2 regions of the Pediococcus parvulus genome follow, and region 2 is predicted to be linked to the other one. Evidence: a T-box and tRNA genes for the amino acid it is inferred to sense, from the RefSeq annotation. Region 2 holds a T-box; the other holds one or more tRNA genes.
What was found. The T-box of region 2 lies ahead of leuS (leucine--tRNA ligase). A T-box ahead of a tRNA ligase gene usually reads a tRNA of that ligase, here a tRNA-Leu.
Positions count from the first base shown of each region.

Region 1: it has a tRNA-Leu gene. The T-box ahead of leuS (leucine--tRNA ligase) is inferred to sense a tRNA for this amino acid. The anticodon was not compared.

Region 1 is NZ_OZ061292.1:603,079-611,040, forward strand. It holds gene AB3217_RS02835 (cation-translocating P-type ATPase) at 116-2,779, shown strand; gene AB3217_RS02840 (hypothetical protein) at 2,803-3,240, shown strand; gene AB3217_RS02845 (Tex family protein) at 3,380-5,563, shown strand; gene AB3217_RS02850 (SprT family protein) at 5,560-6,015, shown strand; tRNA gene AB3217_RS02855 (tRNA-Leu) at 6,086-6,171, shown strand; gene AB3217_RS02860 (sigma 54-interacting transcriptional regulator) at 6,392-7,962, shown strand, end outside.
Region 2 is NZ_OZ061292.1:1,372,396-1,380,357, forward strand. It holds gene AB3217_RS06720 (universal stress protein) at 1-62, opposite strand, end outside; gene AB3217_RS06725 (NAD(P)H-hydrate dehydratase) at 194-1,027, shown strand; gene AB3217_RS06730 (pseudouridine synthase) at 1,155-1,880, opposite strand; gene AB3217_RS06735 (polysaccharide biosynthesis protein) at 1,891-3,570, opposite strand; gene leuS (leucine--tRNA ligase) at 3,812-6,229, opposite strand; T-box leader at 6,283-6,497, opposite strand; gene AB3217_RS06745 (phosphatase PAP2 family protein) at 6,528-7,229, shown strand; gene AB3217_RS06750 (class I SAM-dependent methyltransferase) at 7,233-7,799, shown strand; gene AB3217_RS06755 (MDR family MFS transporter) at 7,851-7,962, opposite strand, start outside.

The DNA.
Region 1 (7,962 bases), 770 kb from region 2:
TAAATCTGGTATTGCCTGAAAAAGTGAGACTCGTGGATGTTCGCATTTTAGTGTGGACATGCACGGGTCTCTTTTTTTAAAAAGCCCCTGTGTGTCGAAAAATAAGGAGGAACACATGAAAGCTACAAAAGTTAATTACTACAACCAGAGCGTGGAAGATGTGCTGAAAGCTCAAGGCAGTTCTCCAGAAGGATTGACCGATGCACAAGTCCAAGAAAGTTTAACCAAGCACGGCGCTAATCAGTTAGAGACTAAGAAAAATACAAGTCTCTTACAAAAGTTCATCGCTCAGTTTAAAGATTTAATGATCATTGTATTGATTGCGGCGGCCATAGTATCCGTGTTTGTGGGTGAAGGCGTTGACGCCATCATCATTTTACTGGTGGTTGTGCTGAATGCGATTTTTGGTGTTTTTCAGGAAACAAAAGCTGAAGAGGCAATTGCGGCCTTAAAGGAACTTTCCGCGCCTCAAGCTCATGTTAAACGAAACGGAAAAGTAGAAACTATCAAGAGCGAAGATGTGGTTCCTGGCGATATTGTTTTGCTGGAAGCTGGCGATATTATTCCTGCCGATTTGCGTTTAATTGAGTCTGCTGGTTTAAAAATGGAAGAAGCCGCCTTAACTGGTGAGTCTGTCCCAGTTGAAAAACAAATTGCAGCTTTAAAGGATAGTAAGTTGCCAATCGGTGATCAAACTAACATGGCCTTCATGAATAGTAATGTCACGTATGGTCGTGGTAGTGGCGTGGTTGTTGGTACTGGGATGCATACTGAAGTTGGCCAAATTGCAGATATGATCAACAATGCCGAAGAAACGACAACCCCGCTGCAGCACAATTTAACGCAGCTGAGTAAAGTTTTAACTGGTTTAATTTTAGTGATTGCAGCCATCGTTTTCGTGGTGGGGATGATTCGGGGAAACGAAAGCCTAATTAATATGTTGCTGACGGCAATTTCTTTAGCCGTTGCTGCTATTCCTGAAGGCTTACCAGCCATTGTCACGATTACCTTAGCGTTAGGTACGCAACGAATGGCCAAACGACATGCAATCATTCGAAAATTACCAGCCGTTGAGACTTTGGGTGGGACCCAAATCATTGCGTCTGATAAAACGGGAACGTTGACCCAAAACAAAATGACTGTTGAAAAATTTTTTGTGAATAATCAATTGAAAGACACCGCGGATGTCGATCCAAAAGATTATCCTTACAACCATTTGTTTGAGTTAATGGTGTTAAATAATGATACCAAACAAACTAAAGAAGGTTTGATTGGTGATCCTACCGAAACGGCTTTAATTCAATTTAATTTGGATAAACATCAAAATGTCGAAAAATTAATTAGCTCAGAAAAAAGAGTTACCGAAGTCCCATTTGATTCTGAACGTAAATTGATGTCCACATATAATCAATTGGAAGATGGACGATTTTTACAAACGGTCAAGGGTGCCCCAGATGAATTACTACAACGAACAACATTGTTTGAAGAGGGCGAAGAAATCAAATCAATGGATGACGCCGAGCGTAAACTTGTTTTGGACACAAACCATAAATTGGCAACCCAGGCGATTAGAGTGCTGGGATTTGCATATCAAATTGTGGATGAAATCCCAGCAACCTTGGCGTCTGAAGTGGTCGAACAAGAATTAATTTTTGCCGGCCTAATCGGGATGATTGATCCCGAACGTCCTGAAGTAGCACAGGCTGTGGAAGAAGCTAAACAGGCTGGAATTCGCCCATTAATGATTACAGGTGATCATCGCGATACTGCGGCGGCAATTGCCAAACGTTTGGGTATTATTGAAGAAGGCGATGATCAAGCAGTTATATCTGGAACTGAATTGGATGAAATGGATGATAAGACCTTTGCTAAAAAAGTTAACCAGTATTCGGTTTATGCGCGTGTGGCCCCTGAACACAAAGTACGAATTGTAAATGCTTGGCAAAAACAAGGCAAAGTTGTGGCGATGACCGGAGATGGTGTGAATGATGCGCCTTCCCTTAAGCAGGCTGATATTGGGGTTGCCATGGGAATAACAGGTACCGAAGTTTCAAAAGGTGCCAGTGATATGATTTTGGCAGATGACAACTTCTCAACAATTGTGGTGGCAGTTGAAGAAGGACGAAAAGTGTTTGCCAATATTCAAAAAGCAATTCAGTATCTCTTGTCTGCAAACTTGGGTGAAGTTTTGACGTTGTTTGTCATGACAATGATGGGTTGGCAAATTCTTGCGCCAGTTCACATTTTATGGATTAATTTAGTAACTGATACCTTCCCAGCAATTGCGTTGGGATTGGAACCCGCAGAAAAGAATGTGATGAAACAAAAGCCGCGAGGAAGAGCAAGCAACTTCTTGTCTGGTGGGGTCGCAAGTAATGTGATTTATCAAGGACTGTTAGAAGGACTGATTACCTTGACAGTTTATGGTCTTGCCATCTTGTATCCGGTGCATGCTTCTTATGCTCAGGCACATGCAGATGCGTTGACCATGGCATTTGCAACATTAGGGTTAATTCAGTTGTTCCATGCCTTTAACTCAAAATCCATTCATGGCTCAATTTTTAGTGCAACTACTTTGAAAAATAAATTCTTTAATTGGTCAATTGTGGTATCGTTTATATTGTTGGCCGCTACCATAGTGGTTCCTGGTTTGAATGATATTTTCCACGTGAGTCATTTGGATCTGCACCAGTGGGCAATTGTTGGTGGTGCTTCATTATCAATTATTGTAATTGTTGAAATCGTGAAATGGTTCCAACGAAGATTTGCAGCTCGCTAATAATTAGAATTGGAGATATTAAAATGCGTAAAAGTAATCCGCAAGGGTATGCTAATTTGCTCAATCGGGTAATGGAATCGTCTGAACAAATGGGTGAAGAGGTTGATCCTCATTTTCAAAATTTCAAGAAAACATTAGCTTTAAAGGGAATTGATTCTTTAAGTGATCGTGACCTACATGAGATTGTCACCATTTTCAAAAAAGCAGTTGATCTGTATAAGCAAAATGTCGAAACTTTAAAAAAAGCAAAACCACCAGTTCAAATTTTAGGACGCCATAAGCAGTTAACTAGTGCTTATGAGACGTATGCCCAGGATTGTGAATTAATGCTAACTAGCATTGATGAAGCAAATAAAAAGATTGATTCTGAGCAGTTTAGTAAAGCAGAACAGGCTCAGGATAAGGATATGGATGCCGTTTCAAAAGCCTTTGATCGTATTATGGCAATGATGATGGGCTAAAATAGCCAAAAAAAACTAGGAAAAATAAATTCCTAGTTTTTTTGTATAGTGAAAATGGAAAATAGAATGAATGGGCCTGTATGCTATACTTATTACTATGTGTTGTTGAGAACGAAATGATTAGTTTGGAGTGAATTTTTTGGAAGATCGAATTGTAAAAATTGTTGAAAAACAACTATCAGATATGCGACCAAAACAGATTCATGCAGCATTGAGTCTTTTGGATGAGGGCGATACAGTTCCTTTTATTGCGCGCTATCGAAAAGAGCGAACGGGCAGTTTAGATGAAGTCCAGATTCGTCAAATTCAGACCAGCTATAATAAAGCAGAAACGCTAGAAAAACGAAGAGATGATGTTTTAAAACTCATTTCTGAACAGGGTAAATTGACACCAGATTTAGAAAAGCAAATTAAATCAGCAGATAAATTACAAACGGTGGAAGATCTGTATTTACCATACAAGCAAAAGCGCCGGACAAAAGCGACGATTGCCAAGGAGAAAGGACTTGAACCATTTGCTTTTTGGCTGATGACCTTTCCTCAGAGTGATTTGACAGCTAAGGCCAGTGAATTCATTAATGCCGACAAAAAGGTCACAACTGTTGAAGATGTTTTTTCCGGTGCCCATGAAATTTTAGCGGAAGCTTTTGGTGATAGTGCCGGATTCCGAGATTGGATTCGAAATTACACCCGTAAAAATGGCCGCTTTGTTTCTCAAGTGAAATCTAAGGGAAAAGAAAAAGATGAAGAAGGCGTTTATCAACTTTATTATGAATTTGATGAATCTCTTTCTAATATGGTGTCACACCGTGTTTTAGCCATTAACCGAGGCGAAAAAGAGGGCGTTTTAAAAGCCCAAATTAAAGTTGATGAAGCCGCTATCATGCGGTATTTACATTTTCGGATTATTGGCAGTCATGAAGGACCGGCAGTGACGCAACTTCAAGATGCTTATGAGGATGCTTACAAGCGGTTTATTGGCCCCGCAATAGAGCGTGAACTCCGAAATGAATTAAGTGAAGAAGCTAATACACAGGCAATCAACGTGTTTGGCGAGAACTTGTACCATTTGTTGATGCAAGCACCAATTAAAGGAAAAGTGGTTTTGGGATTTGATCCTGCTTACCGAACAGGCTGTAAGTTAGCTATCATGGATCCTAACGGGAAGTTCTTAGCGAAAAAGGTGATTTATCCGCATAAACCTGCCTCACAAACTAAACGGCAGGCGGCTGCTGGAGAATTCAAACAATTTTTGGAAGACTACCACGTTGAGATGATTGCCATTGGAAACGGAACAGCTAGTCGTGAATCTGAAGAATTCGTTTCGTCAGTATTAAAAACGATTGATCGGAAGATTTATTATGTGATTGTAAACGAAGCTGGAGCATCAGTTTATTCAGCAAGTAAGGCTGCTCGGGATGCCTTTCCTGAATTACATGTTGAGGAACGAAGCGCCATTAGTATCGGGCGACGTCTTCAGGATCCCCTTGCGGAATTAATTAAAATTGACCCTAAGGCAGTTGGGGTTGGTCAGTATCAACATGACGTGCCCCAAAAAGAATTAACCAGTCAATTAGATACAGTGATTGAAACAGCCGTCAACCAAGTGGGGGTCAACTTAAACACAGCCAGTCCTCAATTGTTGGAACACATTTCTGGTTTGACCAAAACAACTGCCCAAAATATTGTGAACTGGCGTGATGAAAACGGCAGTTATGAGGCTCGAAATCAATTAAAGAAAGTCCCTCGTTTGGGACCGAAAGCTTATGAACAATCAGTTGGTTTCTTAAGAATTGTTCAGGGGAAAAATGCGCTTGATAATACAGACATTCATCCAGAAAGCTACAAGGCTGCTAAAAAGTTATTAACTGAAGTTGGGTTAAGTTTGGATCAGATTGGGACTCCAGAAGCTGCACAAGCATTTAAACAGTTAGATCTTAACCAAACAGCAGCTGACTTAGAGATTGGTGTCGAAACCCTTCAAGATATTATTGCCGGATTAGAAAAAACAGGGCGCGACTTGCGCGATGGTATGCCTGCTCCGCTGTTGAGAAGCGACGTGCTTACTTTAGAGGATTTAAAGGTAGGGATGAAACTGCAAGGGACGGTTCGAAATGTGGTTGATTTTGGGGCCTTTGTCGATATCGGGGTTAAACAAGATGGGCTAGTTCATGTATCTAAGTTAACCAAGAAATTTATTAAGAATCCAGGTGAAGCTGTTTCAGTTGGTGATGTCGTCACCGTTTGGGTTGAAAGTGTTGATTTAGACCGACATCGAATTCAACTCACCATGTTAGATCCAGTTGACGCAACGAATAAATGACAGATTATGAATTACAAAAATTAGTGGAAGAAGTTTCAGAAACTGATTTTCACCGAAAATTTACGCATGAAGCCTACTTTAATTCACGTTTGCGCACTACAGGTGGTCGTTATCAGTTGCAGACCCACAACATTGATATTAATCCTCGGATGTTATCAGAACATGATTTACCGACTTTAATTGGCATTATAAAACATGAATTGTGCCACTATCATTTGCACCTGACGCATCAAGGCTATCAGCATCGGGATGCTACGTTTAGGCACTTATTGCGGCAGGTCGGTGGCTCGCGTTTCGCTCCAGCAAGCCCTGTAAAAAGCCGAAAGAAAGTCCGATTGATTTATGTTTGTCAGCAATGTGGTCTTCGTTATCCGCGTCAACGACACATTGATTTGAAAAAATATCGGTGTGGAAAATGTGGGGGTAGATTGCAACTTGTTCAAGCAAGTTAACGTGATTTTAAGGAAAAAGGTTGTAACTATTACCGTTTTTTGCTAATATAGTTTAGGTAATAGTTTTGTTGCACCCATGGCGGAATTGGCAGACGCGCAAGATTAAGGATCTTGTCGGGAGTTCTCCCGGTGGAAGTTCGAATCTTCTTGGGTGCATAATAGGTTTTAAAAAGGTAAGGAATTTATTCCTTACTTTTTTTCTCGCCAAAAATAGGAATACACAAAATTTAAAAATTAACTTTGTGTCGTAAGATTGGTTAAGTAAGCGTTATAAATCTTGAAAAGGTTAATTTCTGTATTAATTGACACAGTATGCTAAACTGATACTGTCTTGTGTAAGTATATCAACACAGTATCAAAAGATGAGGGTCATCATATGAAAAGAAAAGATCGAATTTATGAATTTGTTTCGGAAAAAACAACTGGTAGTACGGTAACAGAATTGAGCGAAGGTGCCGCTGTAACAACTGAGGAAGTTGCCAATGCGTTGGATTTAATTCGTTCTAATGTGAGCAAGGAATTAAATCAGCTGGTTCGCGAAAATAAACTGACCAAGATTTCTGGACGACCAGTACGGTACTGTCGTTTAGTGGAAGAAAATCAAGCTGGGGTCAAAGAAGTTGTAACCTCTCCTTTGGCAGAAGGAAAACGGCGCATTCATAGTGGCCTTGAAAAGCGTGAAATTTCAGAGCAAACAATACACCCCATTAATGAAAGTAGTGATGTGTTTGAACACATGATTGGCAATAGTTCCAGTATGCACAACCAAATTGAGCAGGCTAAGGCAGCTATTTTATACCCCCCGCGTGGTTTGAATACGTTAGTGATTGGGCCAACCGGTTCTGGGAAAACTTATTTTGCGAATGCTATGTTTGAATTTGCCAAACAACAGCAGCTGATTAAAAAAACAGATGAGTTAATTACGTTTAACTGTGCTGACTATTCACATAATCCAGAGTTATTAATGTCGCATTTATTCGGTTATGTGAAGGGCGCGTTTACCGGCGCTAATGAAGATAAAGACGGCTTGATTCAAGAGGCAGATAACGGGATGCTTTTCTTAGATGAAGTTCACCGGTTGCCACCTGAAGGACAAGAAATGATTTTTTATTTCATGGATCACGGAACCTACAGCAAACTTGGCGAAACTTCAAAGATACATCATGCAAATGTGCGGTTAGTTTGTGCCACAACTGAAGATCCTGAAAGCTCACTTCTAAAGACGTTTGTTCGTCGAATTCCGATTACAATTCAGTTACCAGCATTTAACAAGCGAAGTGCAAAGGAACGAATTGAACTTTTGAAGGCTTTATTAAGTATTGAAGCCAATCGGACACACAAACAAATTACTTTAACGGAAGATGTTGTACAGTCCTTGTTGGGCAGTGTCACTTATGGAAACGTGGGTCAGTTAAAGTCTAATATTCAGTTGGTTTGTGCGCGTGGATTTTTGAATAATATTGAGAATAAAGGTGAAATCATGATTTCGGTGGACGATTTACCACCGAATATTAAGGACGGTTTAGTTCATTTAGCTGCTAATCGTCGTGACTCTGGTGAGATTTCTAAATTATTGGAACCTTACATGACGATTCAACCGGATTCTGATACACACGTTTTGACCAACCGGAACGATAGTTATGAATTACCGTATAATTTATATGAAATTATTGGAGATAAAGCCACATTACTGCGGAAGCAAGGCTTAGATCAGGATCACATTAATCATTTTATTAAAACGGATATTAATCTTCATTTAAAAACATTTTCACCGGATGAAGATGATATGCGGGCAGAAGCTAAATTGGCCGAAATTGTGGACCAAAATATCATTGACTTCACAAAAGAGATCCAGACTAAGATTGAAAAGGAATTGAACTATCGTTTTCGCGATAATTTCCTTTATGCCATGAGCTTGCATATTAGTTCCTTCATTAAACGGATTCA
Region 2 (7,962 bases):
CTCATTGAAGTTTCAGAACCATCGATTCCGACTAAAATATTTTGATATTGTTGATTTTGCATGGTACTCATCTCGCTTTCTAGTTTATCTATTTTCATTGTAGCAAACGCTTATGAATTCTTATAGTAAAAGGCCCTTCTGATTTTACTATCGTATTTTTTTCGTTATACTAACTTTATGGAGGACTAATTTTATGAAAACAATTACACAATCAATGGTTACAGAAACCATAAAAAAACGAGCCACTCACACGCACAAAGGTTCATTTGGACGATTATTAGTCATTGGTGGTAATGCTCAATTTGGTGGTGCGATTATCTTAACTAGTAGTGCCGCAGTCTATTCTGGTACTGGTTTGGTAACCACTGCCACTCATTCCACCAACTTTGCTAGTCTGCACGCTCGCCTTCCAGAAACAATGGTGATCGATTTTCAAAATGATACGGAACTTAAAAAATTAATCAAAACAGTCGACGGCATTGTCATCGGCCCTGGTTTAGGTGAAGACAAATTGGCTCTCCAAGTTGTGCAGGCTGTCTTTCAGTCCATTCAATCTACTCAACATTTGATTATTGACGGTTCTGCGATCGATCTAGTAGCTGCCCACCACTTATCCCTCCCAGATGCCAAGATCGTCTTTACACCTCACGAGATGGAATGGCAACGACTGTCTGGCATTCCGATTGCTGAACAAACCGAAACCAAAAATCGAAAAGCCCAACAAAAATTACAAGCCACCGTTGTTTTAAAAAAGTATCACACTGAAATTTATACCAATGATACTGTTTACCAATTAAAACTGGGTGGTCCTGAAATGGCAACTGGCGGGATGGGCGACACATTAGCCGGCATGATTGGTGGCTTTGTTGTTCAGTTTTCAGATCACGAAATTCAAGCAATTCTCAGTGCAACCTATTTGCACAGTTATATTGCCGATGAATTAGGTAAAACGCAGTATGTTACCTTACCGCATCAGATTATTAACCAAATTCCGCAAGCAATGGCAAAATTTTCAAAACGAGAGTAAAAAAACGATTAGATCTTAAGCATATCCTGAAATCTGTCTTTTTTTCACGTTTTAGTAGCCCAATAATATTCGAGAAGTAGAAAGAGGCCGCGCAAAACCTATGTTTTTGCGCGGCCTCTTTTCGTTTTTATTTAGTTAAAGCCAATAAGTCATCGACCTCATCTTGACTTAATTCACGATAATTACCTGGCAACAAACCAACATCAATAGCCAAGGTCCCCATTTGAATTCGCTGAAGATGTACAACCTTTTCACCCATCGCGCCAAACATTCGCCGTACCTGGTGATATTTGCCTTCCTGAATTTGAACGTGAACTTTAGTCGTATCTTCAAGTTTGTTATAATTTAGGATTTCAAGTTTGGCTGGATATAACTCAGTCCCATCCTTTAACGTAATCCCCTTAGCAAATTTTTCAATGACTTGATCATCAAGTTTACCAGTTACTGTCGCTTCATAAACTTTCTTAACATGATGGGCTGGTGATAACAGCTTGTGTGCTAAATCGCCATCATTGGTAATAAGTAGGAGTCCCTCCGTATCCTTATCAAGTCTGCCAACTGGAAAAAGGTCAGAACGGTAATCAGACTTATTAAACAAATCCATTACTGTTTTTTGATGGTTATCCGTTGACGCAGAAATGACACCCAAAGGTTTGTTGAGCAAATAATAATAATGAACTTGATATTGAATCTCACGTTCACCCAATTTTACCAGATCTTGACCTGGATTTAATTGCGTTTTGCCAGTGAGTACTCTGCGTGCGTTTAAGGTAACTGCACCCTTTTTAATTAACTGGGTAACCTGACTTCGTGTTCCAATATTCATCTGGTGCAAAAACTTATCAATTCGCATAACGCGCTCCTTAATGGATCCGTAATATTCTTCGAATCCGTTCAACCCGATCGCCAATCATCATATCCGCTAATCTCGTTTTTAAAGTCGCATATAAATAAACAATTCCACCTAAGCAGGCTGCCAAAACCGATACGAAAACAGCCATAAATTTACTATTAGGGTTCAATGCTAAATAGCTCAAGTGGACAGTTGCATACGCCACAATAAAAGTTAAAACGCTAAATACGAGGATCCCTGCAAAAGGTCTGCTGATACGATGGAAACTTATGCCATACTCTTGATTTAGATGACGTAGAATCAACCAACTCACTACCCCGAATCCAATCGCCGTCGAAAGAAGAGGACCCATCACTCCAAAATAAGATACCAGTGGAAATTGTAAGGCAAATTTAACAACGACGCCAATCGCAAAGTAACCAACCGCGCGGACATTTTCGGAAATTCCTTGCATAATTGCTGAAATTACCGTAAACAGTCCCAAAATAATGGACACATATGAAGATGCCTGCAGAACTAAAGTTCCCACAACATCATAGTGATAAAAAAGTGTATTCAAAGGCTGGGCAATGGCAGCCATACCAAGTGCTGAAGGAATCATAAAAAACGAAAACAAAAGTAAAGCATCCGTAATCTGATTATTGATTTCTCGTTTATTACCGCGGGTTTTAGCCTCAGATAACATTGGCACCGCCGTAATCGCCATTGCAGATCCTAAGGAAACCACAATCATAATGAGTTTATTAGAATTAAACGCAAAATCAGCATACAAGGTGTTGACCACAGTCGTCGAATAGTCAAAGGCCCGTTGCATGATGTTAAAAAATGTATATTGGTCAATTAATTGAAAAATTGTAATTGCAGATCCAATAATAATAAATGGTGTCGCCTGAGCAATAATTTCTTTATACAACTGCTTAGTCGGGATTGCCAGTTCTTGCTTACTATTCTCGGCCAATTCTCTTAAACGAGATCGGTGACGGAAATAATACCAAACTAAAACCAACATCCCGCCAATCGCACCAATAAAGGCTGCAAATGTAGATTGGGAAACGGCACTCACCCAATTACCATGGTGAACATGCATGATTAGAAATGCCGTAATCAACATGTAGGCCACACGGGCTAATTGTTCAACAAATTGTGAAATTGCTGATGGTGCCATTTCCTGATAGCCTTGAAAAAAACCCCGAGTCAAACTCATCGTTGGAATAATCAAAACTGCCCAGGCAAGTGAGTGCAAAATCGGAATAACATTGGGATCATGATTAGAAAGAAATGGTGCCCCAAAATACAAAATCAGTGCACACACAATCCCGGTAGCGCCGGACAACAATAGTCCTCGTTTATATAACCGTTGGCCCACTGCAAATTCATTGATTGTATTGTAATGTGCCACTTGTTTGGCAATCGCAGATGGAATCCCAGCAATCGCTGCAATTAAAAAGAAACTATAAATATTATATCCCTTTGCAAATAAGGCATTCGCTTGATTACTCATAGTGCCAAACCAGATTACCCAAGGAATAATGTAGATTGCACCTAACAAGCGTGAAAAAATGCTACCAGCCGTCATCCAGGCTGAGCCTTCAATCATTTTATCTTTTGAAGTGGATTCTTTACTTGTTTGTCTTAGCGGTTGAAATCCCGCATCAGTTGTCTGTGACTTATCTTGAGGCGTCTCAGCCATAATTTATCGACCTACTTTCGAATACTCAATCTTAATCATTTTATCATTACTACAGGGCAATTCAAATTTAAATTCATTTCGTAAGAAAATATAAAGAAACTTTCAGGATCTAAATGTAAGCAAAAAAGGCAGACTCTTCCACTCAGCTACATCAACAAACGGTTCAAGTAACGAACCATATGTTAACTTCGGCTACGCTCAGAATCTACCCGCCTTTTTTCACTTTTCTCTTTTCTAAGTCTTAATTAGCAACCACATTCACAATTTTATTAGGAATTGCAATCACTTTTCGGACCGTTTTACCATCTATCCATTCTTTTAGAGTTTCGTCAGCCAAGGCAATCTTTTCCAAGTCTGCTTTGCTTGTATCCTTAGCTACTTTGATGTGGGAACGAACTTTTCCGTTGACTTGGAGAACAACTTGAACAGTTGACTCAACTAACTTATCTTCATCGTAAGTTGGCCATTTTGCATACGTAATTGTGTCATCATGGCCCAACAATTGCCACAACTCTTCGGCAACATGGGGCATAACTGGTGAAAGCATTTTGACAAATCCTTCCATGTACTGTACTGGTAAGGCATCAACCTTATAACTTTCATTCACAAACACCATCATCTGTGAAATTGCAGTATTGAAATGTAAGTGCTCAAAATCGTGTGTCACCTTTTTAACCGTTTGATTATAAACTTTATCTAATTTACCATCATTAAACGTTGTCACCCGGTCACGCAAATGATTGTTTTCATCAATCATTAAACGCCAAACCCGTTCGATCCACTTCTCACTTCCGTGAATGCCGTCTTCACTCCAAGAAACCGATTCCGTTAAAGGACCCATGAACATTTCGTATAAGCGTAAGGTATCGGCTCCATATTGATCGACAATATCATCTGGATTAATGACATTACCCTTTGATTTCGACATTTTTTCGTGGTTGTCACCTAAGATCATTCCTTGATTCACTAACTTCTGGAATGGTTCTTTAGTTGGAACAACGCCGAGATCATACAACACTTTGTGCCAGAAACGCGCATACAGTAAATGTAAGACGGCATGTTCCGCGCCACCAATGTAAAGATCAACTGGCAACCATTTCTTCAAAAGATCCATATCGGCAATTCGTTCGTCATTATGCGGATCAATGTAACGCAAGAAGTACCATGAGCTCCCCGCCCACTGTGGCATGGTGTTCGTTTCACGGCGACCTTTACGGCCGTTTTCATCCACCACGTTGACCCAGTCTTTTAAGTTAGCAAGTGGACTTTCGTAACTCCCTGAGGTTTGTAAATCTTTAGTTGCAGGCAGTTTTAAAGGTAATTCGTCTTCGGGAACTAGTGTAGTTTCGCCATCTTCCCAATGGATAACAGGAATTGGTTCCCCCCAGTAACGTTGACGGGAGAAAATCCAGTCTCGCAAACGATAATTAACTTTTTTATGACCGACCCCTTTATCTTCAAGCCAATCAATCATCTTATCAATAGCAGTTTGTTTATCCATTCCATTTAAGAAATCGGAATTAATATGAACACCGTCCTCAGTATAAGGAGCATCCTCTACATCGCCACCTTCAATAACAGGTGTAATTGGTAAATCAAATTTCTTCGCAAAATCCCAGTCACGTTGATCGTGAGCTGGAACCGCCATGATTGCACCAGTTCCGTATGAAGCAAGCACATAGTCTGCAATCCAAATTGGTATTTTATCGCCGTTAACAGGATTAATTCCATAAGATCCAGTGAAAACCCCAGTTTTGTCTTTGTTCAGGTCGGTCCGTTCCAAGTCAGATTTAGTCTCAATCTTCTTTTCATAGGCCTCCACAACCGCTTTTTGAGCCTCTGTGGTTAGTTTTTTAGCCAATGCATGTTCTGGGGCAATAACCATGTAACTTGCGCCAAACAGCGTATCAGGACGGGTTGTGTATATCTCAATTTGATCATCTGTCCCGTCAACTTTAAAATTGACGCTGGCACCAGTTGAACGGCCAATCCAGTTACGTTGCATTTCCTTGATGCTTTCAGGCCAATCAATTAAGTCCAAGTCATCCAGCAAACGATCTGCATAAGCCGTAATCTTCAGCATCCACTGTTTCATTGGGACACGGTAAACTGGATAACCACCGCGCTCTGTTTTACCATCAACAACTTCTTCATTGGCCACAACTGTGCCGCCCATCATGTCAGGAGCCCAGTTCACAAGTGTTTCTTTTTCATAGGCCAAACCCTTTTTGTACATTTGTTCAAAAATCCATTGGGTCCACTTATAGAACTTAGGATCTGTCGTATTGACTTCACGATCCCAATCATATGAAAAACCTAATGAACGAATTTGCCGTTTGAAGTTCTTGATGTTTTGTGCTGTAAACTCACGGGGATTGTGACCGGTCTTTAAGGCATACTGCTCTGCAGGCAGGCCAAATGCATCCCAACCCATTGGATGCAAAACTTCAAATCCTTGCATCCGTTTGAATCGAGACATGATATCTGTGGCAGTATAGCCTTCAGGATGACCTACATGGAGCCCTTGACCAGAAGGATAAGGGAACATGTCCAATGCGTAATACTTCGGCTTATCTGTCCTCGAATTTGTTTTAAAAGTTTTATGTTCTTTCCAGTAATGCTGCCATTTCCGTTCAATTATATCGTGATTATATGCCAATTTAGCTACACCCTTTCTATATAAAAAAGTCCCATAAGATATTAAAAAATATCTTATAGGACGAAATTTTCCGCGGTACCACCTATATTTACGATTGAATTAGTCAGTCGAACACTTCAATTCTTAACGCGAACTCACGTTACCAGCTACTTGTTTCACCAATAAAATTAAAAAGATGAGTTCGGTGTCTTCGCAATCTATGCTCACATTATCCGCACAGTTTCTGAAAGGGCTCTGACACTTACTACTTCTTTTCAACTAACATTAATGGACTAATCCTATCAAATTAGCCATAAAAATGCAAGAAACCTTTGAAAAATCTGATATACTAGAAGCGCATTCTGAAATAATAAGGGAGATATTCATGCAAACCAATAAACAACATCACGAATGGCTATTAACCAGTTTACTCACCGGAATAATCTTTATAATAGTTACGCTGATGGTAATTGCAAATACCCAGGCAACTCAAAACTTTGATCACTCAATTGCGCAAATTATGCAACACAATCGAACACCCGCTAAAACCCAATTTTTCTTATTTATTACGAGTTTGGGTAATCCTTTGCAAAATATCGGCTTTACTCTTGTTCTTGTCGGTTGGCTAGTTTATGTCAAATATTATCGCCTGCTAAGTTTTGCGGCTTTTAGCATTTTAGTAGGAACGTTAGGAAATACAGCTATTAAACTCCTTGTACAACGGCCTCGCCCTTTGCATAAACTAATTTCAATCGGTGGCTATAGTTTCCCAAGTGGCCACTCTACCAGCACGATCATTCTTCTAGGCGTAATCATGATCATATTTGCAAGCCTCGTCAAATCCAAATGGCAACGCGGTTTAGTTAATTTGTTTGCAATCAGCATGATCCTTTTAATTGGGATGTCACGTATTTATTTAAATGTTCATTATCCCAGCGACGTTCTTGGGGGCTTTTTATTTGGTACCACCATCGTTTTATTATCAGGATTTTTAATTTTACCAACAAAAACGGAGGTTTAAAAAATGAATCTAGAATCTGCATTACGTTATAGCCACACGTTACTTGATCAAGTTGTCCAACCGGGCGATACCGTGATTGACGCCACAGTGGGCAACGGCAACGACACAATCTACTTGGCCAGTGCCGTTGGTAAAAGTGGGCATGTTTATGGATTTGATGTCCAATCTGCTGGACTTGAGGCCACCAAAACACAATTGCTTTTAACTGGGTTGTTAAATCAAACTACCCTAATTCACGATGGACATGAACATTTATCAAATCATCTTCCTGAAGACACCCAAATTACCGCGGCTATTTTTAATCTTGGCTATTTACCCGGTAGTGATAAATCCGTTATTACACACGCAAAAACCACAATTTCAGCTGTTGAACAGTGCCTAAAAATTTTGCAACGGGGAGGACTAGTCATTTTGGTCAGTTATTATGGTCATCCAGGTGGTAAAGATGAGCTGAACCATCTCCAAACTTTTTTAACAAAATTACCGCAAAAAGAGTTTCAAGTTTTAAATTATCAATTTATGAATCAACAAAATGACCCACCAATTTTGTTTGCCATTCAAAAACGATAACTAAAAGTCGACTTTTAATTGCTTAAACACAGCAACTAAAAGTCGACTTTCTTAAATTCTTTGTTTTTTTCGATAATCAATCGCATTTATCACAATGGCCAAAATAATCAAACACACTCCTGCCAAATAAATGTTATGCAACGCCTGATATAAAATAGTTCTC